2 regions of the Streptomyces sp. NPDC059874 genome follow, and region 1 is predicted to be linked to the other one. Evidence: riboswitches for the same ligand, from Rfam matches in the RefSeq annotation. Region 1 holds a riboswitch; the other holds the start of a gene.

Evidence for each region. Region 1 has a riboswitch for glycine ahead of gcvP (aminomethyl-transferring glycine dehydrogenase). Riboswitches for the same ligand answer to the same signal wherever they lie in the genome.
Region 2: it holds a riboswitch for glycine, as region 1 does, so the genes downstream of both, gcvT (glycine cleavage system aminomethyltransferase GcvT) here and gcvP (aminomethyl-transferring glycine dehydrogenase) in region 1, are expected to answer to the same signal.

The regions. Positions count from the first base shown of each region.
Region 1 is NZ_JBHWJY010000118.1:8,334-15,960, reverse strand. Features, by position in the region: gene ACFV9H_RS38425 (hypothetical protein) at 388-1,008, shown strand; gene ACFV9H_RS38420 (DUF5999 family protein) at 1,270-1,458, shown strand; gene gcvP (aminomethyl-transferring glycine dehydrogenase) at 1,537-4,422, opposite strand; glycine riboswitch at 4,619-4,717, opposite strand; gene ACFV9H_RS38410 (PRC-barrel domain-containing protein) at 4,830-5,195, shown strand; gene ACFV9H_RS38405 (DNA polymerase IV) at 5,741-7,207, opposite strand; gene ACFV9H_RS38400 (MerR family transcriptional regulator) at 7,251-7,627, opposite strand, start outside.
Region 2 is NZ_JBHWJY010000027.1:37,376-45,002, forward strand. Features, by position in the region: gene ACFV9H_RS17825 (enhanced serine sensitivity protein SseB C-terminal domain-containing protein) at 1-678, opposite strand, end outside; gene ACFV9H_RS17830 (enhanced serine sensitivity protein SseB) at 740-1,486, opposite strand; gene ACFV9H_RS17835 (AAA family ATPase) at 1,845-2,522, opposite strand; glycine riboswitch at 2,732-2,835, shown strand; gene gcvT (glycine cleavage system aminomethyltransferase GcvT) at 2,994-4,109, shown strand; gene gcvH (glycine cleavage system protein GcvH) at 4,212-4,592, shown strand; gene glyA (serine hydroxymethyltransferase) at 4,608-5,864, shown strand; gene ACFV9H_RS17855 (APC family permease) at 6,031-7,627, shown strand, end outside.

The DNA of each region.
Region 1 (7,627 bases):
CGAGGCGCGCGCGCCGGTTTGGCCGAAGGGCGCTCCGGCACATTCACCTGGCAAGTCGCCTCGCGCAAATTCCTCTTCGACTTTGCGTGCTCCCGATTACCGATGCTTTTCAGCCGGGCCCCCGTCAGGTAACCTCCGAGGTCAGCGCGACATGTTCGCGCTTATCCGGCATGAATGCCATGTCAGCGGGACCGGTAAGCGCCTTGCCGGCAATAGCCGGGACAGCTAGCCGAAACACTGCGTGAACACATGTCGTATAAACTCCGCAAACGAGGCAGAGAGTTGGCGCGCGGCCATTGCCCCTCAGCCCCCCTCTGGCCCCAGAATGCGACAGCGCCGTCCGCACCTCCCCCTTCCACAGGTCTCCCAAGTGAGAGGCGACCCACCATGCCGCTGCACGTCCCTCCGGCTCCCGCGCCCGCCCTGCGCAGCGTCCTCGCGGCCCTCGGTTCCCCCACCGCCGTCCACGAGGCGCACACTCCGGCCCTGCGCGCGCTCCAGGGGCCGATGACCGCCGAACTCCCGCTGCCGGTCCATGTCCTCGACCGACTGGGCATGTCCACCCTGACCGCCGGCGGCAGGCCGCCCCGCACACGCCTGACCGGCTGGAGGTTCCTCATCCGCAGCGGGGACCGCTTCGTCGCCGCGGCCGACACCCGCCTCACTCCCGACGGCTGGGCGTTCTCCCACTTCTTCGAGGGCCCCTACGTGGCCGCCACCGAACGCGCCCTGCGCCAGGCGGAGTCGCTCGGCAAGGGCTACCAACCGCGACTGCTGTCCGTACCGGAGCTGTACATGCTGACGCTGTGGCTGCACGGGGCGGTGGGCGCCGACGCCTCCGCCGGTCTGCCGGCCGGCGAGGACCTGCTGGTGCCCCTGGCTCCGGCTCCGCCCGGCATCGCCGCGTACCGGCCGCATCCGGTCTCGGAACTGCTGCCCGTACTGACCCACCGGCTCACCCCGGCGACGGCGCCGGCCCCGCCGTCGCTGGCCGCACCGGCCGCCTGACCCGATTGACCCATTCGGGTTAGTCCGGCCGGGCCACTCGCGAACCATCCGAAATGACAGGGGAGTTGGCCTGAACCGCCCGCACGAGTGATGCGTCATCAATCAGTGAGGACAGCCGGCGGGAAATCCCTGCGAAGCGGCTGTCCTGGGGGAAGACTGAGGACACGCTCCCCGCGGGTGCGGGGATGATCCAGGGGGACGGCCATGAATCACGCATCGAGCCGTAGCACGCAGACCACACCGCAGCGAAAGAACGCATCCATGTGCCAGCACCAGCCAGCCTGCCCGTCAGCCGAATCCGCCGACCGGGAAGCCGCCCGCCCGGTGGCCAACCACCCGGAGCAGGGCTGGAGCCTGCTGTGCAACGGCGTCCTGCTCTTCGAGGACACCGGGGAGCTGCTCCCCGACGGCCAGATCATCGCCCCGCACCGGCCGCTCGCGGTGGCGTAGGACGGAGCGCGCGACAGGGCGAGAACGACGAAGGGGCCGGTCCGGGAGAACTTCCCGGACCGGCCCCTTCGTCAGCGATCAGTTGTCGTACTCGTCCAGCGGCGGGCAGGAGCACACCAGGTTGCGGTCACCGAACGCACCGTCGATGCGACGCACCGGCGGCCAGTACTTCTCGGCAGCCGAGACCCCGCCGGGGAAGACGGCCTCGTCACGGGTGTACGGGTGGTTCCACTCGCCGCCCAGCGCCGCGGCGGTGTGCGGGGAGTTGGCCAGCGGGTTGTCCTCGAGCGGCCACTCACCGGAAGCGACCTTCTCGATCTCGCCGCGGATGGCGATCATCGCGTCGCAGAAGCGGTCGATCTCGACGAGGTCCTCGGACTCCGTCGGCTCGATCATCAGCGTGCCGGCGACCGGGAAGGACATGGTCGGCGCGTGGAAGCCGTAGTCGATCAGGCGCTTGGCGATGTCGTCCACGCTCACGCCGGTCGCCTTCGACAGCGGACGCAGGTCGATGATGCACTCGTGCGCGACCAGGTTGCCCGGGCCGGTGTAGAGCACCGGGTAGTGCGGCTCCAGGCGCTTGGCGATGTAGTTGGCGCCGAGCACCGCCACCTGGGTGGCGCGCTTGAGGCCCTCGCCGCCCATGAGGCGCACGTACGACCAGGAGATCGGCAGGATGCCGGCGGAGCCCCACGGCGCGGCCGAGATCGGGCCGACGCCCGTCTCCGGGCCGGCGGTCGGCTGCAGCGGGTGGTTCGGCAGGTACGGAGCCAGGTGGGCCCGGACACCGACCGGACCGACGCCCGGACCGCCGCCGCCGTGCGGGATGCAGAAGGTCTTGTGCAGGTTCAGGTGCGAGACGTCGCCGCCGAAGTGACCCGGCTTGGCCAGACCGACCAGGGCGTTCAGGTTCGCGCCGTCCACGTAGACCTGGCCGCCGGCCTCGTGCACCTGGGCGCAGATGTCGGCGACGTGCTCCTCGAACACACCGTGCGTGGAGGGGTACGTGATCATCAGCACGGCGAGCTCGTCGCGGTACTGCTCGATCTTGGCGCGCAGGTCGTCCGCGTCCACCTCGCCGTCGTCGGCGGTCTTGACGACGACGACCTTCATGCCGGCCATCACGGCGCTGGCGGCGTTGGTGCCGTGCGCGGAGGACGGGATGAGGCAGATGGTGCGCTGCTCGTCGCCGTTCGCGCGGTGGTAGGCGCGTACGGCGAGCAGACCGGCGAGCTCACCCTGCGAACCGGCGTTCGGCTGGATGGAGACCTTGTCGTAGCCGGTGACCTCGCAGAGACGTTCCTCCAGCTCGTTGATGAGCGTGAGGTAGCCCTCGGCCTGCTCCACCGGGGCGAAGGGGTGCAGCTGGCCGAATTCGGGCCAGGTCACCGGCTCCATCTCGGTGGTCGCGTTGAGCTTCATGGTGCAGGAGCCCAGCGGGATCATGCCGCGGTCCAGCGCGTAGTCCTTGTCCGAGAGCTTGCGCAGGTAGCGCAGCATCGCGGTCTCGGAACGGTGCTGGTGGAACACCGGGTGCGTCAGGTAGGCGTCCGAGCGCAGCAGGCCTTCGGGGAGGGTGTCGGCCGTGGTCTCGTCCAGCGCCTCGATATCGGCGGTGACGCCGAAGGCGGCCCAGACGGCCTCGATGTCGGCGCGCAGGGTGGTCTCGTCGCAGGAGACGGAGACCTGGTCCGCGTCGACCTGGTGCAGGTTGACCCCGCCCTCGCGGGCGGCGGCGACGACCTCGGCCGCGCGGCCCGGAACGCGGGCGGTGATCGTGTCGAAGAACGCGCCGTGCACGACCTCGACCCCGCCGGCCGTCAGGCCCGCGGCGAGCAGGGCCGCGTAGCGGTGGGTGCGGCCGGCGATCGTCCGCAGGCCGTCCGGGCCGTGGTAGACGGCGTACATGCCGGCCATGACGGCGAGGAGCACCTGCGCGGTGCAGATGTTGCTGGTGGCCTTCTCGCGGCGGATGTGCTGCTCGCGGGTCTGCAGCGCCAAGCGGTACGCCTTGTTGCCGTCCGCGTCCACGGAGACGCCGACGAGGCGGCCCGGCAGCGAGCGGGCGTGCTTGGCCTGGACGGCCATGTAGCCGGCGTGCGGTCCGCCGAAGCCCATCGGGACGCCGAAGCGCTGCGTGGTGCCGACGGCGATGTCCGCGCCCAGCTCGCCCGGGGAGGTCAGCAGGGTCAGGGCGAGCAGGTCGGCGGAGACGGAGACGATGGCGCCGAGCGCGTGCGCCTGCTCGATGACCGGCTTGATGTCCCGCACCGCGCCGGAGGCACCCGGGTACTGGAGGAGCACGCCGTAGACGCCGCGCTCGGCGATCTCGGCCGGAATGCCCTCGGACAGGTCGGCGACGACGACCTCGATGCCGATCGGCTCGGCGCGGGTCTCGATCACCGCGATGGTCTGCGGCAGCGCGTCGGCGTCGACGAGGAAGACGTTGCCCTTGGCCTTGCCCACGCGGCGGGCCAGCGTCATGGCCTCGGCGGCCGCGGTGCCCTCGTCGAGCAGGGAGGCGCCGGAAGTCGGCAGACCGGTCAGCTCGGCGACGACGGTCTGGAAGTTCAGCAGCGCTTCGAGGCGACCCTGCGAGATCTCCGGCTGGTACGGCGTGTAGGCCGTGTACCAGGCCGGGTTCTCCATGACGTTGCGGAGGATCACCGGCGGGGTGAAGGTCCCGTAGTAGCCGAGACCGATCATGGAGGACAGGACCTGGTTGCGGTCGGCGAGCGAGCGGAGCTCGGCCAGCACCTCGGCCTCGGTCCGCGCCTCGGGCAGGTTCAGTGCTTCAGCGGTCTTGATCACATCCGGGACCGCGGCGGCGGTCAGTTCGTCCAGCGAGCCGTAGCCCACCTGAGCGAGCATCTTCGCCTGCGCCTCGGCATCCGGGCCGATGTGGCGCTGCTCGAAGGGGATGCCTCGCTCCAGCTGGGAGAGCGGAATGCGGTTGGCGGTCATGTACGGAGGCCTCCTGGTCGTACGACCTGCGAGGGGCACCACGGCGCGGGCACCCGGACGGCCTCCCCCTCTGTCATCTCAACCTGAGAGTTTCACCGGCCGCTCGAGGGTTGCTCGAACGCGCCGGCTTTCACCGTCGGTGAGGAGAGGAACCGGCACTGCGCGCCCGGTACCCGCCCCTGCTTTCCAGAGTGGCCTCGTCCGTGCGGTACGTATGCCTGAGAGATTCCGGGGAGGATTTGCTCCTTCGGCGCCTCCGTCGTTCTCACTCGGAGGACTCTCCCGCACAGGGTCGACAGCCAGCACCAAGCCTACCAGCGAGGATCCAGGGCCTTCCCGAGTGGCCTCTTCTTGGGATATGCACTTTTGTAGTCATTACGGAGGAGTTGCGACCATTTGGAGGGACCGTGCAGACCGACATCGATCCGCGCAGCCTGATCGGCCGCAAGGCGTTCGACCGCAATGGCACCAAGATCGGCACCGTGGACGAGGTCTACCTCGACGATGCCACGGGCGTCCCGGAATGGGCCGCCGTCCGTACGGGCCTGTTCAGCCGGGACGCGTTCGTCCCGCTGGAGCCGAGCGAGCTGGTCGACAACACCCTGCGGGTGCCCTTCGACCGCTCCCTGATCAAGGACGCCCCCGACTTCGGCGTCGGCCGCCACCTTTCCCCCGAACAGGAGCTCCAGCTCTACCACCACTACGGTCTGGACGTGACGCTCCCGTCGGACTTCCAGCGCGACTTCGGCCACCTGGCGGGCAACGAGGACTGACGGGCCCCGCTCACCGGCCTAGCTTCACCTCCCCGAGCCCCTTCCGGCCCGCCCGGCCGGGGCCCGGGGCGCGGGCTGCCCCGGAGCTTCCCGCCAGGGCACACCGGCCGGCCCAGCCCCACAAGCGCCCCTGCCAGGGCATCCGGGCGGGGGCCACCCCCGAAGCAACCCGGCACGCCCCCGCACCGCAGGGCCCCGGCCGGGCCCCATGCGCGAGCCCGCCTGAAGCCACCCCGGCCCCGCACCCAACGGTCCGCAGCCCCGGCCCAGGGGCCCGGGCGCAGGCCCGCGCTTCGGAGGCACCCGGCACGCCTCAACCCGCCCGGGCAGGCCGCCCCGTCCGTCCCCTCACGGCCGACCGCCGAGCAGCCCGGCCCCGACGCCGTGGGCAGCGGCCAACGCAGGCGTGGGCAGCGGGCGCGGGCCTCGGGCAGTGCGCGCGGCGGGCCACCGACAGCCGGCGCGCGGGGCCACTGGCTCGCGCGGCCGGCGCTCGCACGGCCACGGGGCCCGGATGCGCCCCGAGCCCCTCAGCGGACGGCCCCTCAGCCGTCGGTGTCCGCCGTCGGCTCCGCCCCCGCGTCGCCCACCAGCGGCAGCGGGTCGGACGGCTCCAGCTCGGGATCGCCCACCCGGAAGGTCCGGACCCGGCCGGGCAAGGAGCCGGGCTGCTCGAACCGTACGGTCACCCGCCCGACCCCGCTGCCCTGCACCCACCCGGGCCCGTACACCGAATGGCGTACATCGTGGCCGGCCATCCACCGCCGCTCCTCCACCGGCCCGGGCTCCACGGCGGGCTCGCCCGCCCCCGGCGCCACGGACCACGGGTCCATCACCGGCTCGGCCTCCCCCCGCCCCTCGTCGGACCCGGCGGCCACACCCTCACCGGGCGACTCAGCGGCCCCGCCCGCACCCTCCGCCCCGCCCTCGGCGGCGAGCATCGCGGCCTGGGCGAAGAGGTCCTCCTGGGTGTAGTCCGCCAGCCCCGTCACACCCACGCCCAGCAGCCGCACGCCACCCGTGGTGTCCACGCCCTCCAGGAGCCGCGCCGCGGCCTCCCGCACGACCCCCGGGTCGTCCGTGGGGCCCCGCAGCGTCTCTGAGCGGGTCAGCGTCGAGAAGTCGTAGCGCCGCACCTTCAGCACGATCGTGCGCCCCGAGTGCCCGGACTCCCGCAGCCGCCGCACGCACCGGTCCGCCAGCCGCTGCACCTCGCCCCGGATCCGGACCCGGTCGTGGAGGTCGACGTCGAAGGTGTCCTCGACGGACACCGACTTCGCGTCCCGCTCGGCGACCACCGGCCGGTCGTCCAGCCCCAGCGCCATCCGGTACAGGCCCACGCCGTGCGCGCGCCCGACCATCCGGACCAGCTCGTCCTCCCCGGCCTCCGCCAGCTCCCCCACGGTGGTGATCCCGGCGCGGCGCAGGTGCTCCCCGGTGGCCGGTCCCACCCCCGGCAGGGTCCGCACCGACATCGGCGCGAGGAGTTCCCGCTCCGTCCCCGGCTCGATCAGCAGCAGCCCGTTCGGCTTGGCCTCCTCGGACGCCACCTTGGCCAGCATCTTCGACCCGGCCAGCCCCACCGACCCGCTGAGCCCCGTCACGGCCCGGATGTCCGCCCGCAGTCGCTCCCCCGTCGCCAGGGCGCTCGCCGAGTCGAAGGCGACACCGCCCGCCTCCAGGTCCACGAAGGCCTCGTCCAGGCTGAGCGGCTCCACCAGCGGCGACAGCTCCCGCAGCAGCGCCATCACCTGGTCGCTGACCTCCCGGTACAGGCTGAAGCGCGGGAAGACGTACGCGCCGTTCGGGCAGAGCCGCCTGGCCTGGGTCATCGGCATCGCCGAATGCACGCCGAACCGCCTGGCCTCGTACGAGGCGGTCGCGACGACCCCCCGCGGGCCGAGGCCGCCGACGATGACGGCCTTGCCGCGCAGGCTCGGCTTCGACGCCTGCTCCACGGAGGCGTAGAAGGCGTCCATGTCCAGGTGCAGGATGGTCGGCGCGGCTCTCACAGCCCCGATGCTGCCCTACGGGTCTGACATTTCCGGGGCTGGGTCAGACGGCGCGGTTGCGGCGTGCCGCGAGCTCGTCCGCCGGGTTGTGCCCGACCAACGTCTCGCCGGTGTCCACCCGCTCCCCGTGCAACTGGGAGAGCGCGCTCTCGACGTCGCGCCACACCACTCCCACGGCGATGCCGAAGACGCCCTGCCCGCCCTGGAGCAGGCTCACGACCTGGTCGGGGGACGTGCACTCGTAGACGGTGGCGCCGTCGCTCATCAGCGTCATCCGCTCCAGGTCGCAGAACCCGCGGTCACGCAGGTGCTGCACGGCCGTGCGGATGTTCTGCAGCGCGACACCGGTGTCCAGGAAACGCTTGACGATCTTGAGGACCACCACGTCCCGGAAGCTGTAGAGCCGCTGCGTGCCCGACC
Region 2 (7,627 bases), on a different contig from region 1:
CGCGACGGGGTCGTGCTCGTCGGCGAGCGCCACCGTGCACACCGGTACGCCCTCGGGGACGACGCCGACCGACTGGCGCATCATCTCCCGTACGGACTCCAGCGCGGGCGCGGAGGCGTCGTACAGGTCGAGCCCCACCGCGAGGTACGGGGACCCGAGCGCCGGCTGCACCCACGCGCGGCGGAGCGAGCGCACGGCCGGCGTCCGGTGGGCGTGCTGGGTCAGCAGCCCGTAGAACTGCGGGAGCTCGATGGCGGGCTCGGACAGCCGCAACGGGCCGGCCGGCATCCGGTCCAGGCCGGTGGCGATCCGGCGCAGGTCCGCCCACGGCACGCCGAGGCCGCCGCCCTGGGCGTGCGGGTTCAGCCACAGGCCCCAGCGGTCGGGGTAGAGCGCCCGGGCGATGTCCCGGCCGGTGACCACCTCGTAGCCCCGGTTCCAGCCGCTGGCGGCCAGCTCCTGCGGGGAGGTCACACAGGGCGCGTACCCGAGGCCCTCGACCTCCATGCCGCCGTACTGGGCGTCCGGGGAGCCCGGCTGCCCCTGCCACAGCAGCATCCACAGCCGGCCCTCGGAGAGGGCGTGCAGAAGCGACTCGTAGCTCTCGTAGCGCCCGGGAGTCACCTGGCGCAGCATGTGCTCGACCTGCCCGGCCGCGGCCGTGCCTGACGCACTCACCCGGTACCCCTCCTCGTCTCTGCATCCGCCCGACGTCAACGCGTGAACAGCTTAAGCGGCCCTACGGGAGGTAGAAGGGGCGTACGCGCTCACGAATCCAGTCCGTGACCGGGTCTTCGGCGGCGTCCAGCAGGATCAACTGCACCGGCCAGGGCGGCGGTACGCGGGTCAGGGCCCGGCCGAGGGCGTCCATCGGGGCGTTGCGGGTCTCGGGCTCCCATCCCACCAGGCGGACACCGATGAACAGCTGCGGCTCCCCGCCCTCGATGCTCGCGAGGCAACGGTACGCGGCCGAGACCACACCGGTGCCGCGGAACTCCTCGGCGGCTGCGGCCAGGAAGTCCACCGGGTCCTCCTGCCAGTCCGGCTCGTAGAGCCGCACACGGCCGCCGGCGGCGGGGCCGTCGAGGGGGGTCCGGCCGGTGCGGCAGAGCTCCGCGACGGCGGGCGGGGGGAGGGGCACGCCGACGGCGCCCTCGGGGTTGAGCGCGATGCCGAGCTGCGGGGGGAGGCCGCGGGCGAACTCGACGGCGGGGGCCACCGCGAAGTCCATGCCGGGGCCGACGCAGGCGAGGAACTGGGCCTCGGAGCTGTACACCGGGACGTACGCGGCTCCGCCGATGTCCATGGTGGGCAGGGTCAGCCCCTCGGCTCCGCCCTGCTCGGTGCCCGCGCCGGCGGGGAGCGGCACCCACAGCTGGCTCCGCCCGAGCACCTCCAGGATCCGCCCGCCGGCGTCCGGCTGCCCGAGCGCCGCCCCGAGCACCTGCTCCAGCTCATTCCCCGGCCAACCACCGCCGCTGTGCATGTCCCGTGCCTCCGTGATCCCGCCGATGTCGTGCCGAGGCTATCGGCCCTGGGCCCGGCCCCGCCGCCGGGGCTCCGCCGGGTTGCTGTCCGCGCTCACGTGCGGCGCCGCTGCCGGGCTCTGCCCGGACCCGCGCCTCAAACGCCGGCGGGGCTGGAATTGGCCGGCGTCGGCCTGCAAGTGCGCGCCGCAGCGCAACCCTGCGCCCAGGCGGGCTTGGATTGCCCGCAGGGCAATTCCAGCCTCGCCGGCGTTTGAGGCGCGGGGGCCGGGGCGGCGCCCCGGATGCCGCGCAAGCGGCATATCCAGCCCCGCCGGCGTTTGAGGCGCGGGGGTGCGGGGGCAGGGCCCCCGGCGGTTACGGGTGGAACGCGATCCGGGCCACCGCGGCAGCGGAGCGGCGGTCCAGGAGGGTGGCCGACGCGCACCCCGCAGGCGGCCGGCCGGATTCCGCTTCGCGGAGGAGGCGGGTCACCGCCCCCCGGTGTCGGGCGAAGGCGTACGCCGACACGCGCCGCCCCCGCGCCGCCTGGCCGGACAGCGCCTCCTCGGGGCTGCTGTCCAGGAGGAGCAGGTGCAGCGAACGCCCCCGCCGCCGCGCGGCCGCCGCGAGCAGCGCCCGGACCCAGCTCTGCGTACCGCAGTCGTGGACGACGACGGAGCGCCCGGAGCGCAGCGTGCGCCACAGCCCCCAGTAGTGCGCGGCCCGCACCAGCGGCCGGTACACCGCGTACGGCAGCGCCCCCGGCATCCGGTGTTCCCAGCGCTCGCGGGCGTCCTGGGAGTCGATGGCGCCGCCCTCGGCCGCGGCCCGCTTGATCAGCGTGCTCTTGCCGCCGCCCGGCAGGCCGGACACGACCACGATGTCGCCCTCGGCGAAGCGGAGCCGCTGCGGGCCCCGTACGCCGGGCCCGCGCAGGTCGCGTACGGGTCCGGCCTCGTGCCCGCGCGCACGCGTCACACCACCGCCGCCTCGCTGCGCCGGTACCGAACCCACGGTGCCCGCGGCCGCCGCCACACCTACGAATCTCCGCACAGTGTTCGCCTCCCCCGAATCGGGTCACCAGGACCCTTGCCCCCTGAGTGTAAAGAGACGGTAATCCGGCAGTCCCGGTTCCGGTCCGCCCCGGTCCGCCCCTTGGACACCCGCACGATCTTTCGGGCCCGCCCGCCCGATCACCACCATGGCGTGCAATGATGTGCGCCATCTGGACCAACCGCATCACCAACTGCATACCGGCCGCTTGAATCCGCGCGGGAGAGTCCCGGCACGCCGCAAGGCCGTGCTTGGGCGCCGAAGGAGCAAGAACCTCCCTTGAATCTCTCAGGCCCCGTACCGCGTGGATGAGGCAGATCTGAAAAGCGAGCTGCTCGGCAGCTCCACCCAAGGTGCAAGCCGGAGATCCCTGAATCTTCAGGAACTCTCGGCGAACCTCTCAGGTTCCGATGACAGATGGGGAGGACCTCTCCTCGTCATGTCATGCCCTGGGACCCGGGAGCCACACCCATGAGCACTGCCCCCCGCCTGACCGCCCTCGATGCGCTGCACCGTTCCCTCGGTGCGACCATGACCGACTTCGCGGGCTGGGACATGCCCCTGCGGTACGCCAGCGAGCGCGACGAGCACAACGCCGTCCGCACCAAGGCCGGTCTCTTCGACCTCTCGCACATGGGTGAGATCACCCTGACCGGCCCGGAGGCCGTCAAGGCCCTGGACTACGCGCTGGTCGGGAACATCTCCACCGTCGGCGTCGGCCGTGCCCGCTACACGCACATCTGCCAGGAAGACGGCGGCATCGTCGACGACCTGATCGTCTACCGCCTCGGCGAGACCGAGTACATGGTCGTCGCGAACGCCTCCAACGCCCAGGTCGTCCTCGACGCCCTGACCGAGCGCGCCGCCGGTTTCGACACCGAGGTCCGCGACGACCGTGACGCGTACGCGCTGATCGCGGTGCAGGGCCCGGAGTCCCCCGGCATCCTCGCCTCCCTCACCGACGCCGACCTGGACGGGCTGAAGTACTACGCCGGCCTGCCGGGCACCGTCGCGGGCGTGCCCGCGCTGATCGCGCGTACGGGCTACACGGGCGAGGACGGCTTCGAGCTGTTCGTCTCCCCCGAGCACGCCGTGGAGCTGTGGCAGGCGCTGACCAAGGCCGGCGAGGGCGTCGGCCTGGTCCCGGCCGGCCTGTCCTGCCGCGACACGCTGCGCCTGGAGGCGGGCATGCCGCTGTACGGGCACGAGCTGACCACCTCCCTCACCCCGTTCGACGCGGGGCTGGGCCGGGTCGTGAAGTTCGAGAAGGAGGGGGACTTCGTCGGCCGCGCCGCCCTGGAGGCCGCCGCCGAGCGCGCCGCCACCAACCCGCCGCGCAAGCTGGTCGGCCTGATCGCCGAGGGCCGCCGCGTCCCGCGCGCCGGCTTCCCGGTTGTCGCCGACGGCCAGGTCATCGGCGAGGTCACCTCCGGCGCCCCGTCCCCGACGCTGGGCAAGCCGATCGCGATGGCGTACGTCGACGCGGCGCACGCCGCGCCCGGCACCTCCGGCGTCGGCGTCGACATTCGCGGTACGCATGAGCCGTACGAGGTCGTCGCTCTGCCGTTCTACAAGCGGCAGAAGTAGTCCTTGTAGTCAGGCCTGCCGCCCGGGTGCCCCGTGCGGCGACATCGCAGTACCCAAGACCACCGTTCGTTTCCACTCCCCCGCATCCAGGAGAATCAGGCCATGAGCACCCCCCAGCAGCTGCGTTACACCAAGGAGCACGAGTGGCTGTCGGACGTCGAGGACGGCGTCGCGACGGTCGGCATCACGGAGTTCGCGGCCAACGCGCTCGGTGACGTCGTCTACGCCCAGCTCCCCGAGGTCGGCGAGACCGTCACCGAGGGCGAGACCTGTGGCGAGCTGGAGTCGACGAAGTCGGTCAGCGACCTGTACTCCCCCGTCTCCGGTGAGGTCGTCGAGGCCAACCAGGACGTCGTCGACGACCCGTCGCTGGTGAACTCCGCTCCGTTCGAGGGCGGCTGGCTGTTCAAGGTGCGCATCTCGGAGGAGCCCAAGGACGTGCTCTCCTTCGACGAGTACACCGCTCTCACCGCCGGTAACTGACCCCAGGGGATCCTGATGTCCGTACTGAACACCCCTCTTCACGAACTCGACCCCGATGTCGCCGCAGCCGTCGACGCCGAGCTCGTGCGCCAGCAGTCGACCCTGGAAATGATCGCGTCGGAGAACTTCGCTCCGGTCGCCGTCATGGAGGCCCAGGGCTCGGTCCTGACCAACAAGTACGCCGAGGGCTACCCGGGCCGCCGCTACTACGGTGGCTGCGAGCACGTCGACGTCGTCGAGCAGATCGCGATCGACCGGATCAAGGCGCTGTTCGGCGCCGAGGCCGCGAACGTGCAGCCGCACTCGGGTGCGCAGGCGAACGCGGCGGCGATGTTCGCGCTGCTGAAGCCGGGCGACACGATCATGGGCCTGAACCTGGCCCACGGTGGTCACCTGACCCACGGCATGAAGATCAACTTCTCCGGCAAGCTCTACAACGTGGTCCCGTACCACGTCGACGAGACCGGCCAGGTGGACATGGCCGAGGTCGAGCGCCTCGCCAAGGAGTCCAAGCCGCAGCTGATCGTCGCCGGCTGGTCCGCCTACCCGCGCCAGCTGGACTTCGCCGCCTTCCGCCGCATCGCGGACGAGGTCGGCGCGTACCTGATGGTCGACATGGCGCACTTCGCCGGCCTGGTCGCCGCGGGTCTGCACCCGAACCCGGTGCCGCACGCCCACGTCGTCACCACCACCACGCACAAGACCCTCGGTGGTCCGCGCGGCGGTGTCATCCTGTCGACGCAGGAGCTGGCCAAGAAGATCAACTCCGCGGTCTTCCCGGGTCAGCAGGGCGGCCCGCTGGAGCACGTGATCGCGGCCAAGGCCGTCTCCTTCAAGGTCGCGGCCTCGGAGGAGTTCAAGGAGCGCCAGGTGCGCACCCTTGAGGGCGCGAAGATCATCGCCGAGCGCCTGGTGCAGTCGGACGTCACCGAGGTCGGCGTCTCCGTCCTCTCCGGCGGCACGGACGTGCACCTGGTCCTGGTCGACCTGCGCAACTCCGAGCTGGACGGCCAGCAGGCCGAGGACCGGCTCCACGAGATCGGCATCACGGTCAACCGCAACGCCATCCCGAACGACCCGCGGCCGCCGATGGTCACCTCGGGTCTGCGGATCGGTACGCCGGCCCTGGCCACGCGCGGTTTCGGCGCCGAGGACTTCACCGAGGTCGCCGAGATCATCGCGGCCGCGCTGAAGCCGGCCTACGACAGCGAGGGCCTGAAGGCGCGCGTCTCCGCGCTCGCCGCGAAGTTCCCGCTGTACCCGTCGCTCTAGGCAACGGCCTGAGAAGGGCCCGGCCTTGTTTTGCACAGGGTCGGGCCCTTCTCATGACCAAAGCCCCAGGCGGATGCGGCCCATTGCCACTGAATCCACCAAAAATTGGCAAATAGGCTCCGCATAAGAGACTCACCGCATCCCCTGGCAGGACGGAAACGACCCCATGGACATGAGCGCAGCGAACAAGAAGGGACTCAGTCTCTTCGCGCTGGTCATGATCGGCATAGGTTCGATCTTCGGATCGGGCTGGCTCTTCGGCGCCGGTACGGCGGCCCAGGTGGCCGGACCGGCGGCGCTCGTGGCCTGGGTCATCGGCGCGGTCTTCATCGGCATGATCGCCATGTCGTACGCGGAGGTCGGCGCGGCCTACCCGATCCCCGGCGGCATGGCCCGCTACGGCTCCATCTCGCACGGGCCGGTGCTCGGCTTCATCACCGGCTGGGCGGTGTGGATCGCGGTCGCCTCGCTGATCCCGATCGAGTCGATCGCGGCCACCCAGTACATGTCCTCCTGGAGCTTCGGCTGGGCCGAGGACCTGGTGGACGCCCGGTCCCACCAGCTGACCGCCTTCGGCATGTGCGTGGCGCTGGTCCTCACCGTCCTGCTGTGGCTGTCCTGCTACTGGTCGGTCCAGTTGCCGGCGAAGATCAACTCCCTCCTCACCCTGGTCAAGTTCGCGATCCCGGTGCTGGCCGTCGTCGCGCTCATCGCCTCCGGCTTCCACACCGACAACTTCACCGCCCACGGAGGCTTCGCGCCGAACGGCGCGGCCGCCGTCCTGACCGCCGTCACCACCTCCGGCGTGGTCTTCGCCTTCAACGGCTTCCAGGCCGTCGTGAACCTCGGCGGCGCCGCCAAGAACCCGGGCCGGGCCATCCCGATCGCCCTGGCCGGCGCGCTCTCCCTGGGCCTGGTCATCTACCTCGCCCTCCAGGCGGCCTTCCTGGGCTCCGTACCGCCGGAGCACCTGGCGCAGGCCGGCGGCTGGTCGGGCGTGAACTTCAACTCGCCGTTCGCCGAGCTCGCCAAGCTGCTGATGATCCACTGGGTCGTGGTGATGCTCCAGTTCGGCGCGTTCATATCCCCCGCCGGCTCCAACATCGCCAACGTGGCCTCGGCCGCCTACATGGTCCGGAACCTCTCCGAGACCGGCTTCTTCCCGAAGAGGCTCGCCCGGACCCACCCCGTCTACGGAACCGCGCGCCCGGCGATGTGGATGAACCTCGGCTTCTCGGTGCTGCTGCTGGTCACCGTCGGCCACAGCTGGAAGACCCTGGCTCCGATCATCTCGGCCGCCATGGTGATCTCGTACCTGATCGGCCCGATCGCGGTGGGCGTCTTCCGCCGCACGAAGCCCGACCTGCCCCGCCCGTTCCGCCTCCCGGCGGCGAAGGTCCTGTGCCCGCTGACCTTCGTCTTCGCGGCCTGCGCGCTGTACTGGTCGAGGTGGCCGAACACCGGCATCGTCACCGCCCTGACCCTGCCGGCCGCCCCGATCGCGGCGCTCGTGCTCTCCCGCAAGGGCGAGCAGGCCGGGACATCCACAAACCTGGCGCGCCAGTTCGCCCCCGCCTGGTGGATCGTGTTCTTCCTCGGCGCCCTGTCCCTGCTCTCCTGGCTCGGCTCCGCCGACTTCGGCGGCCGCGGGGCCATCCCGGGCGGCCTGGACATCGCCCTGGTGGCGGCCATGTCCCTCGGTACGTACTTCTGGGCCGTGCGGGCGGGCGTCAAGGCCCACCACGCGGGCCTGCCCGGCCCCG